3 regions of the Methylovirgula ligni genome follow, and region 3 is predicted to be linked to each of the others. Evidence: predicted binding sites of a transcription regulator. Region 3 holds the regulator's gene; each other region holds the start of a gene.

Region 1 (5,454 bases), 310 kb from region 3:
GCCGGAGAGAACGGCGATGTGACGCTCGAAACGATCATATCCACGATGGATCGGGCGTCGCACAACAAAGGCGTCGTGGCCAAGAAGGAAGGCGATGCGGCCGCAGCGATCAGGGGCGCGGCGACGCAGCTTTCGGCAATCTATCAATCGCCGTTTCTGTCGCATTCGCCAATGGAGCCGCTGAATTGCACGCTGCATATCAAGCCGGATAGCGCTGAAATCTGGCTCGGCACCCAAGTTCCGGTGCGGGCGCAAAAGGCGGTCGCCAAGGTCGCCGGCCTGCCGCAAGACAAGGTGACGGTCCACAATCAGCTCATGGGCGGTGCCTTCGGCCGGCGGCTCGACATTGATAGCGTCGAAGTCGCGGCCTCGATCGCCAAACACGTCTCCTATCCGGTCAAGCTCGTGTGGACGCGTGAGGAAGACCTGCGCCACGATTATTATCGGCCCTATTATTACGATCGTGTCGCCGCCGGCCTCGATGCGGACGGGAAACTCGTCGGCCGTACGCATCGCGTCACCGGCCCGTCTATTCTCGCGCGCTGGGCGCCGCCCGCTTTCAAAAACGGCCTCGATGACGATGCCGTCTTATGCGCGGCTGAGACGCCTTACGAAATTCCCAATGAATATGTGGACTATGTCCGCGACGAACCACGGGCGATGAACACAAGCTGGTGGCGTGGCGTTGGCCCGACGCATAATCTCTTCGTCGTTGAAAGCTTCATTGACGAATTGGCCCACGCCGCCAAGCAGGACCCGGTCGAATTTCGGCGCGGCATGCTCAAGACGAATCCGCGGGCCCTCGCGGTCCTCAATCTCGCGGCGGAGAAGTCCGACTGGGGCAGTCCCCTGCCGCGCGGCACCGGACGCGGTGTCGAGTTGCAGTTCGCGTTCGGCAGCTACCTTTGCTGCGTGCTCGAAGTGGAAGTGACGCCGCCCGGCGAGATCAGCGTGCGCCGCGCCGTCGTCGCGATCGATTGCGGCATGACCGTCAATCCCGACACGGTCCAGGCGCAGATTCAGGGCGGTCTCATCCTTGGTCTCGGCACGGCCATGTACAACGAGATCACGCTGACCGGCGGCGCGATCGACCAGAGCAACTTCCACGATTACCGCGCGATGCGCATCAACGAAGCGCCGAAGATCGAAGTCTATCAGATCCGCAACAGCGAAAAGCCCGGCGGCATTGGCGAGACAGGAACGGCGGCCGCGGCGCCAGCCCTGGGCAACGCTATTTTCGCTGCCACGGGTAAAAGATTGCGCCGGCTTCCATTCGGGCGCGGGCAATTGAGCGGAACCTAGCAGACAGCACCATAGTCCCATTGTGAGGATGGACGCTCGCGCATGAAAAAGTGGCTCGCCTTCGCGTTTGGTCTTGTTGCTCTCGCCGTCATCGCCGCGGCGGCGTTCTTCCTCATACCCGCCGGGCTCGAACCCGTGACAGCAAGTGCGGCCGCGCCGACAGGTGCGGCGCTGGTCGCGCGTGGCGAATATCTGACAAGGGCCGCCGATTGCGAAGCCTGCCACACAAATCCCGGCGGCGAGTCTTTCGCAGGCGGCCGTGCGTTCGATCTGCCGTTCGGGACACTTTATGCGCCGAACCTCACGCCGGATCGCGAGCATGGCATCGGCGCATGGAGCAACGCGGAATTCGTGCGCGCCCTGCATCACGGTATCGGACGCAATGGCGAAGACCTTTATCCGGCATTTCCCTATGCGTCTTATGCCTTGCTGACGGACGACGATGCGCTGGCGATCCGGGCCTATCTCGCGACCGTCAAGCCAGTCGCCGCGACGCCACCTGCCAACGACCTGAAATTCCCATTCAACCAGCGCTATCTGATGCGGGCCTGGAAGCTCCTGTTCGTCCCGGGCCATCGCTTCGAGGCGGATGCCTCCAAGGATGCCACCTGGAATCGCGGCGCCTATCTCATCGGGCCTCTGGGCCATTGCGGCGAATGCCACACGCCACGCAATCTGCTGCAAGGTCTGGATGACAGCCGTAAATTTGCCGGTACGAAACAGGTCGGCTGGCTCGCCTATAATCTTACCAGCGATCCCGATCATGGGGTCGGCGGCTGGAGCGACGCGCAATTGGCGCAATATCTCTCGACCGGTCACGCCGAAGGGCGCGGACCGGCGTCGGGGCCGATGGCGGAGGTCATCGGATTTAGTTTGCGCTATCTGAGCGCCGACGACATCCGCGCGATGGTCACCTATTTGCGCAGCATCCCACCGCAGCCCGATGGGCCGCCTGCCGTGGGGCGCGGGGCGCCGGCTGAAGCGGGCAAGAATCCGCTTGGCGCGCACATCTTTGTCGAAGCCTGCGCCGGCTGCCATTTGCCGAGCGGTCACGGGCGCCAGTCGCCCTGGGCGGCGCTAGCCGGCTCGCACACGACCGGCGATCCCGACGCCAACAATCTGCTTCAGGTGCTGGCTCAGGGAACGCAGATCAAGACTTCGCAGGGGCTGATGTTCATGCACGCGTTTACGAGCGCCTATACGGATGAGGAATTGGCGGCGGTCGCCAATTACACCTGCGCGCAATTTGGCCAAACCGCCTGCCATCTCACGGCCGATCAAGTCCATAAGGTGCGCAAGAATGCGCCGACCAAGACTCTCGAGGCCTCGCAGTGAGTGCGATTGTCGTCTCTGTTGCGGCATCAGGCTGCGCCCGCCAGCGCATTCAAAGCCCTGTTTTTGCTGCGAAAGAGCAGTAAAACTGGCGCACCCGACAGGATTCGAACCTGTGACCTCTGCCTTCGGAGGGCAGCGCTCTATCCAGCTGAGCTACGGGTGCCTGGGGCGCACAGCGGCGCGGCAAACTTCTAGCTGATCCGCCGCGCGGCCACAATGCAGCAATTCGCACTCGCCAGACTGGCGGGCGAGCCGAACGTGCGGCCACCTATCGTCGGCAGGTTAGACTTTTAATGCAGCGTCTCGACGCTTCGCAGCTTGGCGATCTCGTCCTTGAGGTGAAGCTTTCGCCGCTTGAGTTGTGCCAGCTTCACCTCGTCAACCGAGGGATGGCACCATTCACGCGCGATGTCGCGATCAAGAGCATCGTGACGGCGTTCAAGCTCTGCGAGATGGCTTTCCAAAGACATGCTTGGCTCCTTGGCAGACGCGTCCACGAAGGTAGTGTGACACAGGATTGGTCGGCGGCAAGGGCCTTGCCCGGGGTGCATCGAAAAAATTCGCGCCTCACCCGCCCCGCGGCGACGCAGCCGCTAAACCTTTGTTAACTCTTGCATCATCAGCTTGAGCACAGCATGATTCAAAGCCGCGTGATCGGGGCAGCGCAAGCCAGAGGCAAGCGCTATTTTGTTGATGATAGCGCGGGTTAGAAACACCATGTGCGGTCCAGCACATTCTGCGTTTCGCCGCTTTTTTACGCTAGCTTCGCTTGAAGGGGCTTGGGGGTCGATTCGATGCATTCGAAGATGAGATTGAGCGTTCTGGCGCTGTCCGCGATCACTGCCGTCGGCTTGCTGTGCGTGCCGGCTCTGGCGCAATGGCATTACAACAACGGCTATCAGGCGAATTCCCCGAATTATGGCTACCCGCCCTATCCGGGCGGCGGCCAGCCGGGCCAGAACTACGGCGAGCCGCAGCCCGAACCGCCGGACGCCTATGTGCCGCCGGACCAGCGCGGCTATGCCAGCCCGCCGCAACGGGTGAGCCCGGACAGCGCGCCCTATAACCCGCCGCCGGACGATGATGCCGCCGCAGTCGGCAAACACACGCGCCAGGAAGTCGACTTCCCCACCAACGAGAAGCCGGGCACGATCATCGTCGACACCAATACGCGCCATCTCTATCTCGTCGAGGGCGACGGCCGGGCCTTGCAATATGGCATCGGTGTCGGCCGCGAAGGCTTCGCCTGGAAGGGCGTCGCCGAGGTCCACAGCAAGCAGGAATGGCCGAAATGGTTCCCGCCCTCTGATATGCTTCAGCGCCGCCCTGACCTGCCGCAAGAGATGGACGGCGGTCTCGGCAATCCGCTCGGCGCCCGCGCGATGTACTTGTGGGAGAACGGCAAGGACACGCTCTATCGCATTCACGGCACCAACGAGCCGGACACGATCGGCCAGGCGGTCTCATCCGGCTGCATCCGCATGATGAATGGTGACGTGATGGACCTTTACAACCGCGTCGCGGTGGGCACCAAAGTCATCGTACTGTAACAAATCTCGTGGCCCTTTACCCATTCCCCGGGTGAAGGGCCTTTTTCTTGCGCTGCGCCGCAGCACATTCTTGACCTTCCCCGTCATCTCGCATTTAAGGCGCGCAACGCGTTTCGCGCCACGCTCTTCCTTTGGAGCAAGCTCTTCCCCTGGAGCAAACTCTTCCCTGGAGATTGACGATGCAGAATTGGCCGATCCACGGCACGATTACCGGCCCTGTTGTCATGATCGGCTTCGGATCGATCGGGCGCGGCACCCTGCCCCTGATCGAGCGTCACTTTCACTTCGACAAGTCGCGCTTCACCGTCATCGACCCCGTCGACACGGACCGGCATCTGCTCGACGAGCGCGGCATCGCCTTCATCCAGAAGGCCGTGACACGCGAGAATTTTGTCGATCTGCTGAAGCCGCTGCTGACCAACGGGTCCGGTCAACCCTTCATCGTCAACCTGTCCGTCGAGGTCTCCTCCGCCGCGATCATGCGTCTCGCGCATGAGGTCGGCGCGCTCTATATCGACACGGTCGCCGAGCCCTGGCCGGGCTTCTACGACGATCCGCGCCTCACCCAGTCGCAGCGTTCGAACTATGCGTTGCGCCAGGAGATACTCGACCAGCGCGACGCGCTCGGCGCCGGGCCGACCGCCATTTCCTGCTGCGGCGCGAATCCGGGCATGGTCTCCTGGTTCGTCAAACAAGCCCTGCTGAATGTCGCCAAGGATCTCGGCATCACGGCGCCGGAGCCCAAGACGCGCGAGGAATGGGCACGACTGGCGAAAGGCGTTGGCGTCAAGGGCATCCACATCGCCGAACGCGACACCCAGCGCGCCAAGACGCCGAAGCCGATGGGTGTCTTCGTCAACACCTGGTCGGTCGAAGGCTTCGTCTCGGAGGGCCTGCAACCCGCCGAGCTCGGCTGGGGCACGCATGAAAAGCATTTGCCGCCAGAGGGCCGCCGTCATGAGTATGGCCCGGACTGCGCGATCTATCTGCTGCGGCCGGGCGCCGGCACGCGGGTGCGCTCCTGGACGCCAACGCCGGGGCCGCAGCACGGCTTTCTCGTCACGCATAATGAATCGATCTCGATCGCCGATTATCTGACGCTGCGCGAGGATGGCGAGGTCGTCTATCGGCCGACGGTGCATTACGCCTATCGCCCCGCCGACGACGCCGTGCTCTCGCTCGACGAAATGGCCGGCGCGCAATGGAAGCAGCAGGACGATTGGCACATTCTCGGCGAGAACGAGATCGTCGATGGTATCGACGAACT
Region 2 (5,454 bases), 520 kb from region 3:
ACGGTGCCGCCCTCCAATAGGGCCCATCGCCTTCAGCGTTCTCGCAATGACGCTCACGCAAAGAAAAACCCCGGAAGACATTGTCTCCGGGGTTTTGTGATTCGCTGATCGAACGATCAGAAGACGAACTGCGAACGCGCTGCGATCCAGTCGACCGTGCCGCCGTAATGGTTCGGGCCGCCCAGATAGGCCGGGACGTTTACGACCACATGCTCGTAATCGAGCATGAAGCGGAGATTGTTATTCGGATACCAGGTTGCGCCAGCGCCATAAGACGTCTGTTCGCCGCCAAGGATCGCCGCACCAGCGCCAGTGCCGGTGGCGTTGCCACCGTTGTAGTATGGCGCGGCTGCATTCAGATCGACGATGTCGAAGCGTCCGGCGAGTTCAAGAGCGCCCCAATAGCCGGTGCCGAGAACGAACGGATGATCTGGAATCACGCCCGAATAAGCACCAGTTCCCGGCACATAATAACGCCGGCCACCAAAGGTGTAGCTGCCCTGGACATAGCCGCCATTGAAAGCGACCGCCGGCCCATTGGTCGCCTCATAAACGGCGCCCGCTGCCCCCTGATTCCTCGTGTCGATAATGTAGTGATAATATTCACCCTGGATGAAGGCGTTTTGGTAGGTCGCCGCCGCCTCGGCGCCGAACACCTGGCCACCGTGCGCGGCGATGGTGTTGGTGCCGATCAACTGGGTCGGATCGATACGCAGCTCCGGACGATCACTCAGGCTGATCCCCTCGACGCTGGCGCTGCTGCTATTGACGCGCGGCAGGAAGGTGTCGGCGAAGTTGAAGCCGACATGCAGCGTGGCATTGTTCGCCTTGTCCTGAAAGATATTGTAGCTCGCGCGGAACAGACCGGCATATTGCGGCCCGATACCCGTGCCATACGGCGCACCCGTAGCCGGGTTGTAAGAGGTATAGGCATTATTCGAATGCAACTGGCCAGTCGTCGGTCCAGTCAGGAAGCCACCGACCCAGAGCCGATCCGTATTCGAGTGGAAGCCTAAGGCCGTGCGATTATCGCCGCCGCCGAATGCCGTGGCGATAACCTGCGAGCTCGCGCGCTCCATGAAGAGGATGTTCGGCGATCCAACCGGCTCGTCGAGAGTCCATGGCACGTCGATCGCGCCGATGGTGAACTCGGTCGGCAGCGGGCCGCCGTGCTTGTAGAGACCGTCATAGCTGATGAACGCGTTTTCGATACCAGATGCAGCACCGTTATTGGTGATACCGGTCGCGGCATTCGAATAGCCGTCAGACGTGCCGCCCAGATCGTACTGAATGCGGTAGGCCCAATCGCCGAGGAAAACGCCTTGTACGCCGATGCGGGCGCGGCGGAAATTGATGCCGCTGGCGAGACCTGCGTTCCCAAGTCCCGCCTTGCCGGGCGGGGTAAGGCCGGGGCTGACCTGATGATAACCGACATAGCCGCCGGTATCGATGTTCAATTGGCCGGTCAGCTCGACCGTGTTTTGAGCGTCGGCATCGGCGAAGCCGAAGTGCACCGGGCCCTTCGAGCTCTCGATCACATGCGGGCCGAGCAACGGCGGCGGTTCAGCGTCCTTGGTGGCGTAGATCGGGCCGCCGTGGCGCTTCAGATGATGGATTTCGGCACGCAGGGCGCCGATCTCGGCCTGCTGGCGTGCCTCGATCCTGTGGATCTCGGCTTGCAGCTTGGCGATCTGCGCGTCGTCTGCGAAAGCCTGGCTTCCCCAGACTGCGAGAAGGCTCGACGAGGCGAGGAAGACGAGGAATTTGCTTTTGCGAGCGCTGCGGATGCGGCCCGAGGTCAGTTCGTTTGTCATTGCACCCCCCAAAGGATGCATAAACTTAAATTTATAAAGCCCCTTTTAGTCAACCGCGCTCCGGCAATACGGCGCGACTAATCATACTGTGTGGGATTTAGACCACAGCTAAGCAGGACTAAATGTAGAAAAAGAAGGGTTTTCTATAGCATAGGCTCATCGAAGAATTATTTTCGCAGCATACATAGCGCCGTCATGAAAGTGTAATATGAGCGTTATATTGGCTTTGAACTGGTTACAAGCTGCCGGTGGAAAATATAACATTTGGCGTGCGGCTATACCGACTCAATCCTGAACAATTCACGGCAACAATCAAGCCGAGCGCTGGGCCCGGCTTGATCATTTGTGAGTCGATTATCGGCGCGAATCAGTAGCCGTTGGCATCCATGTCTTCGTCGTTGATGGTCATGTTGAGGTTTCCGACGCAGGTCTGAAACCCCTGCGTGCCCGGCGCCGTACCCATCTGCGCACAAGCGCGCCGAACTGACGTCATTTGATCGCCGCGCTGATACGAATCGGAGAAGGCAGCGGTCGGGCTAGCCTGCGCGACGCGAGACAATGCTGGAACGCCGAAGGGCTCGGCTTGCTCCGGCGCAGCCGCATCCTCGCGGTCCAGTACGCACAGAGCAAAAGCGCTCGTGCCCGGACGATAGCCATGCCGCCGACAAACAGCCTGCTCACGCGCTGTGCGCTGCGCTTCGTTCATTGAGATCGCGGTTTTCGCCAAGCTGCGCTCGCAGGCGACATAAGTCGACACCGCCGGATCGATACCCATGCTGGCGCAGGCGTTAGCGATCGCGGTCCGCTGGCTGGGACTTTGCGCGTTGGCGCCGAGCGGCGCGAGCGTCAAGGCCGCGAGAAGAAACGATGACAAGACGACAAGTATTTTCATGCTCATTTACCTCAATAAGCCCCGAGCTAAAATACCTGTGCCGAGCACATTACTGTAGTAAAAAACGATTTATTCGATTCTATTCTTATAAAACATGCTTCATGAACTATATTTTATTATCCGGTCTCGGCAGCAATGCGCCACCGAGATCGAAACCAGGGCGCGAAACAGGCTGGGATTGCTCAAGGATCGCTGGCGACGCCAAGTTCTTCCGCCGACCAGCCGCCGCCAAGCGCCATCAGTAAAGCCGTGCTCGACTGCAGGCGGCGCGTATCAACATGCAGAACCGCCCTCTGCGCCTCGAGCGCCGCGGTTTGTGCGATGATGACGTCAAGGTAGTTCGTCGCGCCGCCGCGATAGGAGGCGAGCGCAAGGTCGGACGCGCGTTTCGCTGCGATCGCCGAGGCCTGCACATCCCGCGCCTCGTTCCTCAGCGCATGAAGCAAGGCAAGATCGTCTTCGACTTCCTGAATGGCCTTCAAAACGGTGCCGCGATAATGCGCGACCGTTTGCAGATAGGCGGCCTCGGTTGCCGCCAGTTCCGCGCGCCGCAGCCCGGCATCGAACAACGGCAGATAGACAGTCGGCCCGACCGACCAGATGCTGTTCGAAAGGCTGAGCAGATTGATGCCCGTGTCCTGCTCGCCGGCAAGCAAATTGATCGTAAACCGTGGAAAGAAAGCAGAGCGCGCAATCCCGATCGATTGATTGGCGGCGGCCGTCTCGCGCTCGGCGGCGGCGATGTCCGGACGCCGTTCCAGCAATGTTGAAGGCACACCATGTGGGATCACCGGCAATGCCGCTTTGCGGACTTCGGACGGAATCGAAAAATCCGACGCCGGACGCCCGACGAGCGTTGCGATCGCGTGTTCATAGAGCGCTCGCGGTCCCGCGATGTCGGCCAATAGCGCCTTGGCGTTTTCAAACTGTACTTGCGCCCGCGCCACGTCAATCGGCGCACCAATCTTGCCGCTCAACCGCTGCTGCGTGAGATTCAGCGCGTCGCGATAGGCCGCCACCGTATCACGCAGCAGCGTGGCCTCGCGATCGAGTCCCCGGAGGCCAAAATAATCGCGCGCCAGGTCGGCCTGCAAACCGAGACGCGCCGCCGAAAGATCGGCCAGGCTCGCCTGCGCCTGCGCCTTGTGGGCGGCGATATCGTCCTTGATCCGGCCCCAGAGATCGACCTCGTAGGAAGCCTCGCCTTGAACAGTGTTGGCGCCGTAATAATCCGGCTCGCCCGAACCGCGCAGAGGACGATTGTTCGATTGCCTGTTGTAAGAGAAGCTCGCCTCGCTGCCGATGTGTGGATAAAGCGCGGATTGCGCTTCCGCTACATAATCGCGTGCCTGCAGATAGGCGGCGACCGCCTCCGCGAGGTCCTGATTGGCCGTCTCGACCTGCGGCTCGAGCGCGTCGAGTTCGGGATCGTCGAAGGAGCGCCACCAGTCGCCGCGCGGCGCCTCGTCACTCGGCTGCGCCGGCTTCCAGTCCCCTGCTTCCTTGAACTTCGCTGGCACGCTGACGGCCGGCGGCCGATAGGCCGGAGCAAGATCGCAGGCCGCCAGCAGAAATGCCGGCGCCAGCGCCAGAAGAGCCGAATATCTCATGCCGCCCCCTCTGCCCCGGCTATCGCGCGCTGAGCTCAGTTGCGGCCCGCTGGCCCGCGACGCGCACCTGATCCCCCGCGGCAATCGAATCCGACGGGCTCCTGATGATGCGATCGCCGGGCGACAACCCTGACTTGATCTCGACCTCCTGACCGAGATCGCGGCCGACGACCACGGGCTTGAGCACCACCTTGTCATTTGCATCGACCGTCGCGACCTCGGGGCCGAGCCGGCGGAAGATCAACGCGCTTGCCGGAATCCGCAGGGCATTGGGATCGGGCGGCAGATCGAACTCGACCTCGACAAAGGCGCCCGGCTGCAACAAGCCATCCTTGTTATCGCGCCGCAGTTCGACCAGAAGCGAACGCGAGCGCTGCGAGATCGCATCAGAGGTCGTGGCGACCGTCGCATCGAAACTCCGATTGGGAAATTGCGGAAGTTTCAACTGCGCCGTCATGCCGACATGAACCTGCGCGCTGAAGGCCTGCGGGACGTCGACATAAATCCGCATCTCATGCACGTCGGCAACGTCGAAGAGATCGGGCGCATTGCCCGGCGTGGAGCTGACCAGGGCGCCGACATCGATCTTGCGCGCGGTGACGACACCGTCGAACGGCGCGGTGATCTTCTTGAAGCCTTCCATTGCCGCCAGCCGCGCGACATCCGCGGACGCAGCGGCGACCTCCGCCTTTTTGGCGTTGTAATCGCCGGCTTTTTCATCCGCCGTCTGCTGCGAAACCGCGTCGGTGACGCGCATCGCCTGCCAGCGCTTGGCGGTCAGTTCCGCCAGCGCCGCATTGGCTTGGGCCTTGGCGAGTTCGCCTTTTGCCTCTTCATACTGCTGGTCGAGATCGGGCGTATCGATCTCCGCGAGAACCTCGCCGACTTTCACCTTGGCGCCGATGTCCTTGTACCACATTTTGACGTAGCCGCTGACGCGGGCATAGATCGGGGCGCTGAACCAGGCCTCGACTTCGCCGGGCAAAACCAGATGCTGTGCGCTGCTGCCGCGCGAAGGGCTCACGAGTTCGACCGTCGGGATCGCCTCCGTCTGCGTCAGGCGGATTAGATCGCTCTCCTCTCTTTCGCGGCTCGAAATGCCGACGAACGCGACGCCCACGGCGACCACGCCAATCAG
Region 3 (5,454 bases):
GACATCGGCCATCACCTGGCAGGGATGCGACTTCTTGGTAAGGCCGTTGACGACCGGTATCTCGGCGTTGAACGCCAGTTCGGCAAGCTCGTTATGATCGAGCACGCGGATGACAATGGCATCGACGAAGCGCGACAGAACCCGCGCCGTATCGGCGATGGTTTCGCCGCGGCCGAGCTGCATTTCCTTGCCGGTGAGCATGATCGTCTCGCCGCCGAGTTCGCGCATCGCGACGTCGAAGGAGACGCGCGTGCGGGTCGAGGGCTTGTCGAAAATCATGGCCATGACTTTGCCCGTCAAGGGCCGCTCGGCCGCGAGCTGACCCTTGCGGCGGCGGCTCTTGATCGCTCCGGCGAGCGAGAGAATCCGCCGCAACTCCTCGGCCGAGACCTCCGAAAGATCGAGAAAATGCTTCGGCGCCGACGCAGGGCGCAAGGCCGTGCTCATCACGCGGCTCCGCGCTGCGCGCGTTTGGCCTGCGCAGAAATCTTTTCCGCGACGGCGTTGAGACGGGTCAACGCGAGAGCGATCTCCACCTCGTTCACGGTGAGCGGCGGCAGCAGACGCACGACATTGTCGCTCGCCGGCACGGTGATCAGCTTCTCCTCCAGCGCCGTATTGACGAAAGCGCCGACGGCGCCGACGACCCGCAGGCCATACATGAGACCCGTGCCGCGCACTTCCTCGATCACATCGGGATAGCGCCGCTGCAATTCGGCGAGGCCCTGGCCGAGGGAGGCGCCGATTTTCACCACATGAGCGAGGAAGCCTTCGCCAAGCACGACATCGAGCAGCGCATTGCCGACCGCTGTCGCCAGCGGATTGCCGCCATAGGTCGTGCCATGCGTGCCCGGCGTCATGCAGGCGCCGACCTTACGCGTCGTCAGGAAAGCCCCGAGTGGGAAACCGCCGCCGATGCCCTTGGCGAGGCCCATAATGTCCGGCGTGATGCGCGAATGCTGGTAAGCGAACAGCTTGCCGGTGCGGCCCATGCCGCTCTGCACTTCGTCGAAGATCAGCAGCAGCCCATGCGCGTCGCAAAGAGCCCGCAAGGCTTCGAGGAAGTCCGGCGTCGCGACACGGATGCCGCCCTCGCCCTGCACCGGCTCGATCAGGATGGCCGCCGTCTCACGCGTTATCGCCGTCTTGACGGCGGCAAGATCGCCAAACGGAACGGAATCGAAGCCCTCGAGCGGCGGCCCGAAGCCTTCGAGATATTTGGGATTGCCGCCCGCCGCAACGGACGCGAGCGTCCGCCCGTGGAAGGCGCCCTGGAAGGTGACGATCCTGTAGCGCTCGGGATGGCCGCTGACGAATTGGTAGCGGCGCGCGGTCTTGATCGCGCCTTCCATCGCCTCGGTGCCGGAATTAGTGAAGAAGACCAGATCGGCGAAGCTCTCCGCGACGAGGCGCGCCCCAAGCTTTTCAGCCTGCGGAATCTCGAAAAGGTTGGAAACGTGCCAGAGCTTCTCGCCCTGCTCCTTCAGCGCCTTGACGAGATGGGGATGGCAATGGCCGACGGAGACGACGGCAATGCCGGCGCCGAAATCGAGATATTTGTCGCCATTCGTCGCGTAGAGCCAGGCGCCTTCACCCCGCTCGAAGGCAAGGTTGAAACGCGCATAGGTAGGGAGAAGCGACGACGTCACGGCTAAAGCTCCAGCGATTTTACGGCGGCGGCTGTCCTGTCGCTCCGCGGCACCGCACTCGATCGGGCGATCCACCAAAGAAAAGTGCCGCCCCGGAGGAGCGGCAACAGGAAAAAACCATTTTAAGGGGCTCGACGCCGCCGGTCAAATTTTTGCCGCCCGGCGGCCTAGTCCCCCGAGGGTATCGGGCCGATTCATAGTCCCCCGAGTCACAATGACGCGGGTGCGGTCCCGGCGATGTGGATTGTTGAAAACGCCCTTGGGAAGGTCATTGCGACTCTTGCGCGGGATTCAACGCCTAGTGTAGCCTCTCAGGCGTCGACTACGACATCTCGTGCGGCGGGCCATCATAATGCGTAACCTTTTGTACGACGCCGGTTTTCCGGCGCTGCGGCGATTCCGGATTCTGCCTGCTGTACCGCGTTTGTCGGGTCTCGTTAGCCGCGTACAGGCTAATTTTTCCGATCCAAATCGAGGAGGACTGAATGTCCTGGACCGATGAACGGGTGGAGCTTCTGCGCAAACTCTGGCTGGAAGGGCTCAGCGCCAGCCAAATCGCTCGTGAACTTGCCAATGGCATTAGCCGCAACGCGGTGATCGGCAAGGTTCACCGGCTCGGAATGTCCGGGCGCGTCAAGACGGCGGTTCCGGCCATCGCCCGGGCTCGGCCGAAAGTCGCGCGACCGGCGGCGCATCAGCGCTCAAGCATGCCCCTTGTGCGCGGCAATACCGCCCTCGCCATGCGACCCCAACCAAACACGGCCATCCAGCCGGCACCCCAGGAAGATGTTGTGATCCCGATGTCCGAAATGGTCACGATCATGGATTTGAAGGAATCTATGTGCCGCTGGCCGATGGGCGACCCCGCCACGGGCGAATTCCGGTTCTGCGGCGCCAAGAAGGGCGCCAGCCAGAGCGGCCCCTATTGCAGCTATCACAGCCGCATCGCCTATCAGCCCGTGCAGGACCGCCGCCGGCGCGTCCAGTCGGCCTAACTCATCATTGCGAGGCGCGTCAGCGACAAAGCAATCCAGAAAACGACGATAGTTCTGGATTGCTTCGCTTTGGTCGCAATGAGACGGGATCAGTCGTTCTTGCCGAACGTCTCGTCGAAGGAATAGCCCGCGCCGCGGATCGTGCGGATGGGGTCCCGTTCCCCGCCTTGCGACAGCGCCTTGCGCAAGCGCCCGACATGAACATCAACGGTGCGCTCGTCGATCTCCGCCGAGAAGCCCCAGATCGAGTCGAGCAATTGCGCGCGCGAAAAGACGCGGCCAGGCTTGCCCATGAGATATTCGAGCAGCCGGAACTCGGTCGGCCCGAGATGGACATTGCGATCGCCGCGGCTGACCCGCCAATTTTCGCGGTCGAGCGCAAGATCACCAGCCGTGAGCAGCGCCGCGACACGATCCGGCCGCGCCCGCCGCAGCAGCGCCCGCACCCGCGCCATCAATTCCGGCACCGAGAAGGGCTTGACGATATAATCGTCGGCGCCGATCGAGAGCCCGCGCACCCGCTCGCTTTCGTCACCGCGCGCCGTCAGCATGATGACGGGCAGGCTGCGCGTCGCATCGCGCGCGCGCATACGCCGACAGATTTCAAGGCCCGAAACACCCGGCAGCATCCAGTCAAGGATGACGAGGTCCGGCGGCGATTCGACAAGCCGCAATTCCGCCTCGTCGCCGCGCTCGACGCGCTCGACAATGAAGCCTTCCGCCTCAAGATTGTAACTGAGCAGCAGGCTCAGCGCGGCTTCGTCCTCGACGACGAGGATGCGCGGCGGTGCGACGGCGGCGGAATTCGGCCGTGGCGACACACCGCGCGGCTCGGAGGCGGCGGCGGGGCGCGGGTCGGGAACAGAGATGATCTGATTGTTCATCTATGGCTCACTTGGGCAGGGGCAGATAATCGGCCGCCGGCGACGGCCCTTTTGGCCGGTCCATCGGCAAGGTCTCGCCAGTGACGAGATAGACGACCGTTTCTGCGATGTTGGTGGAATGATCGCCAATCCGCTCGATATTTTTCGAGCAGAACAAAAGATGCGCACAGAACGAAATGTTACGCGGGTCTTCCATCATGAAGGTCAAAAGATCGCGGAAGACCGAATCTTCCAGCGCGTCGAGCTCCACGTCATGCGTCCAGACCATGCGTGCGCGCTCGACATCGCGCAGCGCATAGGCATCGAGCGCGTCCTTCAGCAGCATCGCCGCCGCCTCGTGCATCGATTTGAGTCCGACGACGGCGCGCGGCAGCCGTGTTTCGCCGGAAAGCTTCAACGCCCGCTTGGCGATGTTCTTGGCGAGATCGCCGACACGCTCGAGATCGCCGGAGATGCGGATCGCAGCGATGATCTCGCGCAGATCCGCCGCAAGCGGCTGGCGCTTGGCGATGGTCAGGATCGCCTGCTCCTCGACATCGCGTTGCAGAATATCGAGACGCTGATCCATGGCGACGGTGGTCCGTGCCAGACTGGTATCGAGAGTCGCGAGAGCGTCCATTGCATTGCTGAGCATCTGCTCGGCAATGCCGCCCATCTCCGCAATTTTGCGGCCGAGAGCCTCAAGCTCGTTGTCGTAAGCTTTGACGGTATGGTCGGTCATGGCATCTGGTCCTGGAATCGCTGGCCTCAGCCGAAACGGCCGGTGACGTAGTTCTGGGTCCGCTGGTTTTCGGGCGCCGTAAAGATCTGCGTGGTGGTTCCGAACTCGACCAGTTCGCCGAGGTACATGAACGCGGTATATTCCGAGACGCGCACCGCCTGCTGCATGTTATGCGTGACGATGGCGATCGTATACTTGTCCTTCAGCTCATCGATCAGTTCTTCCACTTTCGCGGTGGATATGGGATCGAGCGCCGAGCACGGCTCGTCGAACAGGATGACCTCGGGGTGGATGGCGATGGTGCGGGCAATGCAGAGCCGCTGCTGCTGGCCACCCGAGAGTGACAGGCCGCTCGCATTGAGCTTGTCCTTGACCTCGTCCCACAGTGCCGCGCCGCGCAACGCCGTCTCGACCCGCGCGTCGAGATCGGCCCGCGAAAGCTTTTCATAGAGCCGCACGCCGAAGGCGATGTTTTCATAGATCGTCATCGGAAACGGCGTCGGTTTCTGGAACACCATGCCGACACGCGCGCGCAGCAGATTGAGATCCTGCCCCGGCTTGAGAATATTCTCGCCGTCGAGCATGACCTCGCCCTCGGCGCGCTGGCCGGGATAGAGATCGTACATCCGGTTCATCACACGCAGCAGCGTCGATTTCCCGCAGCCGGAGGGCCCGATCAGCGCCGTCACCTTGTTGGTGTAGAGCGGGATGTTGACGTCCTTCACCGCATGATTCTGGCCGTAATAGAATTGCAGGTTGCGGACCGAGATCTTCGTCGGAAGCTCGTTTGTGGCCGGCACTGTCGTCGTCGCTACCGCGGTCATCGGCTGGGTCCTTGAGAGCTGAGGGTCCGCGCCAGAATCGATAGGCCAAGCACGGCAAGGGTGATGAGCAGCGCGCCCGTCCAGGCCAACCCCTGCCAGGCCTTGTAGGGGCTCATCGCGAACTGGAAGATGATGGCCGGCAGGCTCGCCATCGGCGCGTTGAGATCGGTCGAATAGAACTGGTTGTTGAGCGCGGTGAAGAGCAGCGGCGCCGTCTCGCCGCTGACGCGCGCGATGGCCAGCAGAACGCCGGTGATCAATCCGGCGCGCGCCGCCTTGTAGGCGATCTTCGCGACCACGGTTGCACGCGGCAAGCCGAGCGCGCTCGCCGCCTCGCGCAGGGCGCCGGGGACGAGCAGCAGCATGTTTTCGGTGGTGCGC

What was found. The regulator PhoB, encoded in region 3, activates phosphate uptake and scavenging genes when phosphate is short. The targets are predictions, from matches to a motif close to TGTCATNNANCTGTCAT.
Region 1: a site for PhoB is predicted at 3,133-3,149, ahead of CWB41_RS07795 (YdcH family protein). Genes of this name have one in related genera too.
Region 2: a site for PhoB is predicted at 2,006-2,022, ahead of CWB41_RS08815 (OprO/OprP family phosphate-selective porin). Genes of this name have one in related genera too.

The regions. Positions count from the first base shown of each region.
Region 1 is NZ_CP025086.1:1,626,621-1,632,074, reverse strand. It holds gene CWB41_RS07810 (xanthine dehydrogenase family protein molybdopterin-binding subunit) at 1-1,302, shown strand, start outside; gene CWB41_RS07805 (c-type cytochrome) at 1,345-2,637, shown strand; tRNA gene CWB41_RS07800 (tRNA-Arg) at 2,724-2,800, opposite strand; gene CWB41_RS07795 (YdcH family protein) at 2,928-3,107, opposite strand; gene CWB41_RS07790 (L,D-transpeptidase) at 3,444-4,187, shown strand; gene CWB41_RS07785 (homospermidine synthase) at 4,367-5,454, shown strand, end outside.
Region 2 is NZ_CP025086.1:1,841,765-1,847,218, reverse strand. It holds gene CWB41_RS08815 (OprO/OprP family phosphate-selective porin) at 117-1,814, opposite strand; gene CWB41_RS08810 (hypothetical protein) at 2,182-2,664, opposite strand; gene CWB41_RS08805 (efflux transporter outer membrane subunit) at 2,889-4,316, opposite strand; gene CWB41_RS08800 (efflux RND transporter periplasmic adaptor subunit) at 4,336-5,454, opposite strand, start outside.
Region 3 is NZ_CP025086.1:1,317,917-1,323,370, reverse strand. It holds gene argF (ornithine carbamoyltransferase) at 1-447, opposite strand, end outside; gene CWB41_RS06445 (aspartate aminotransferase family protein) at 447-1,649, opposite strand; gene CWB41_RS06440 (GcrA family cell cycle regulator) at 2,135-2,644, shown strand; gene phoB (phosphate regulon transcriptional regulator PhoB) at 2,734-3,528, opposite strand; gene phoU (phosphate signaling complex protein PhoU) at 3,536-4,249, opposite strand; gene pstB (phosphate ABC transporter ATP-binding protein PstB) at 4,276-5,073, opposite strand; gene pstA (phosphate ABC transporter permease PstA) at 5,070-5,454, opposite strand, start outside.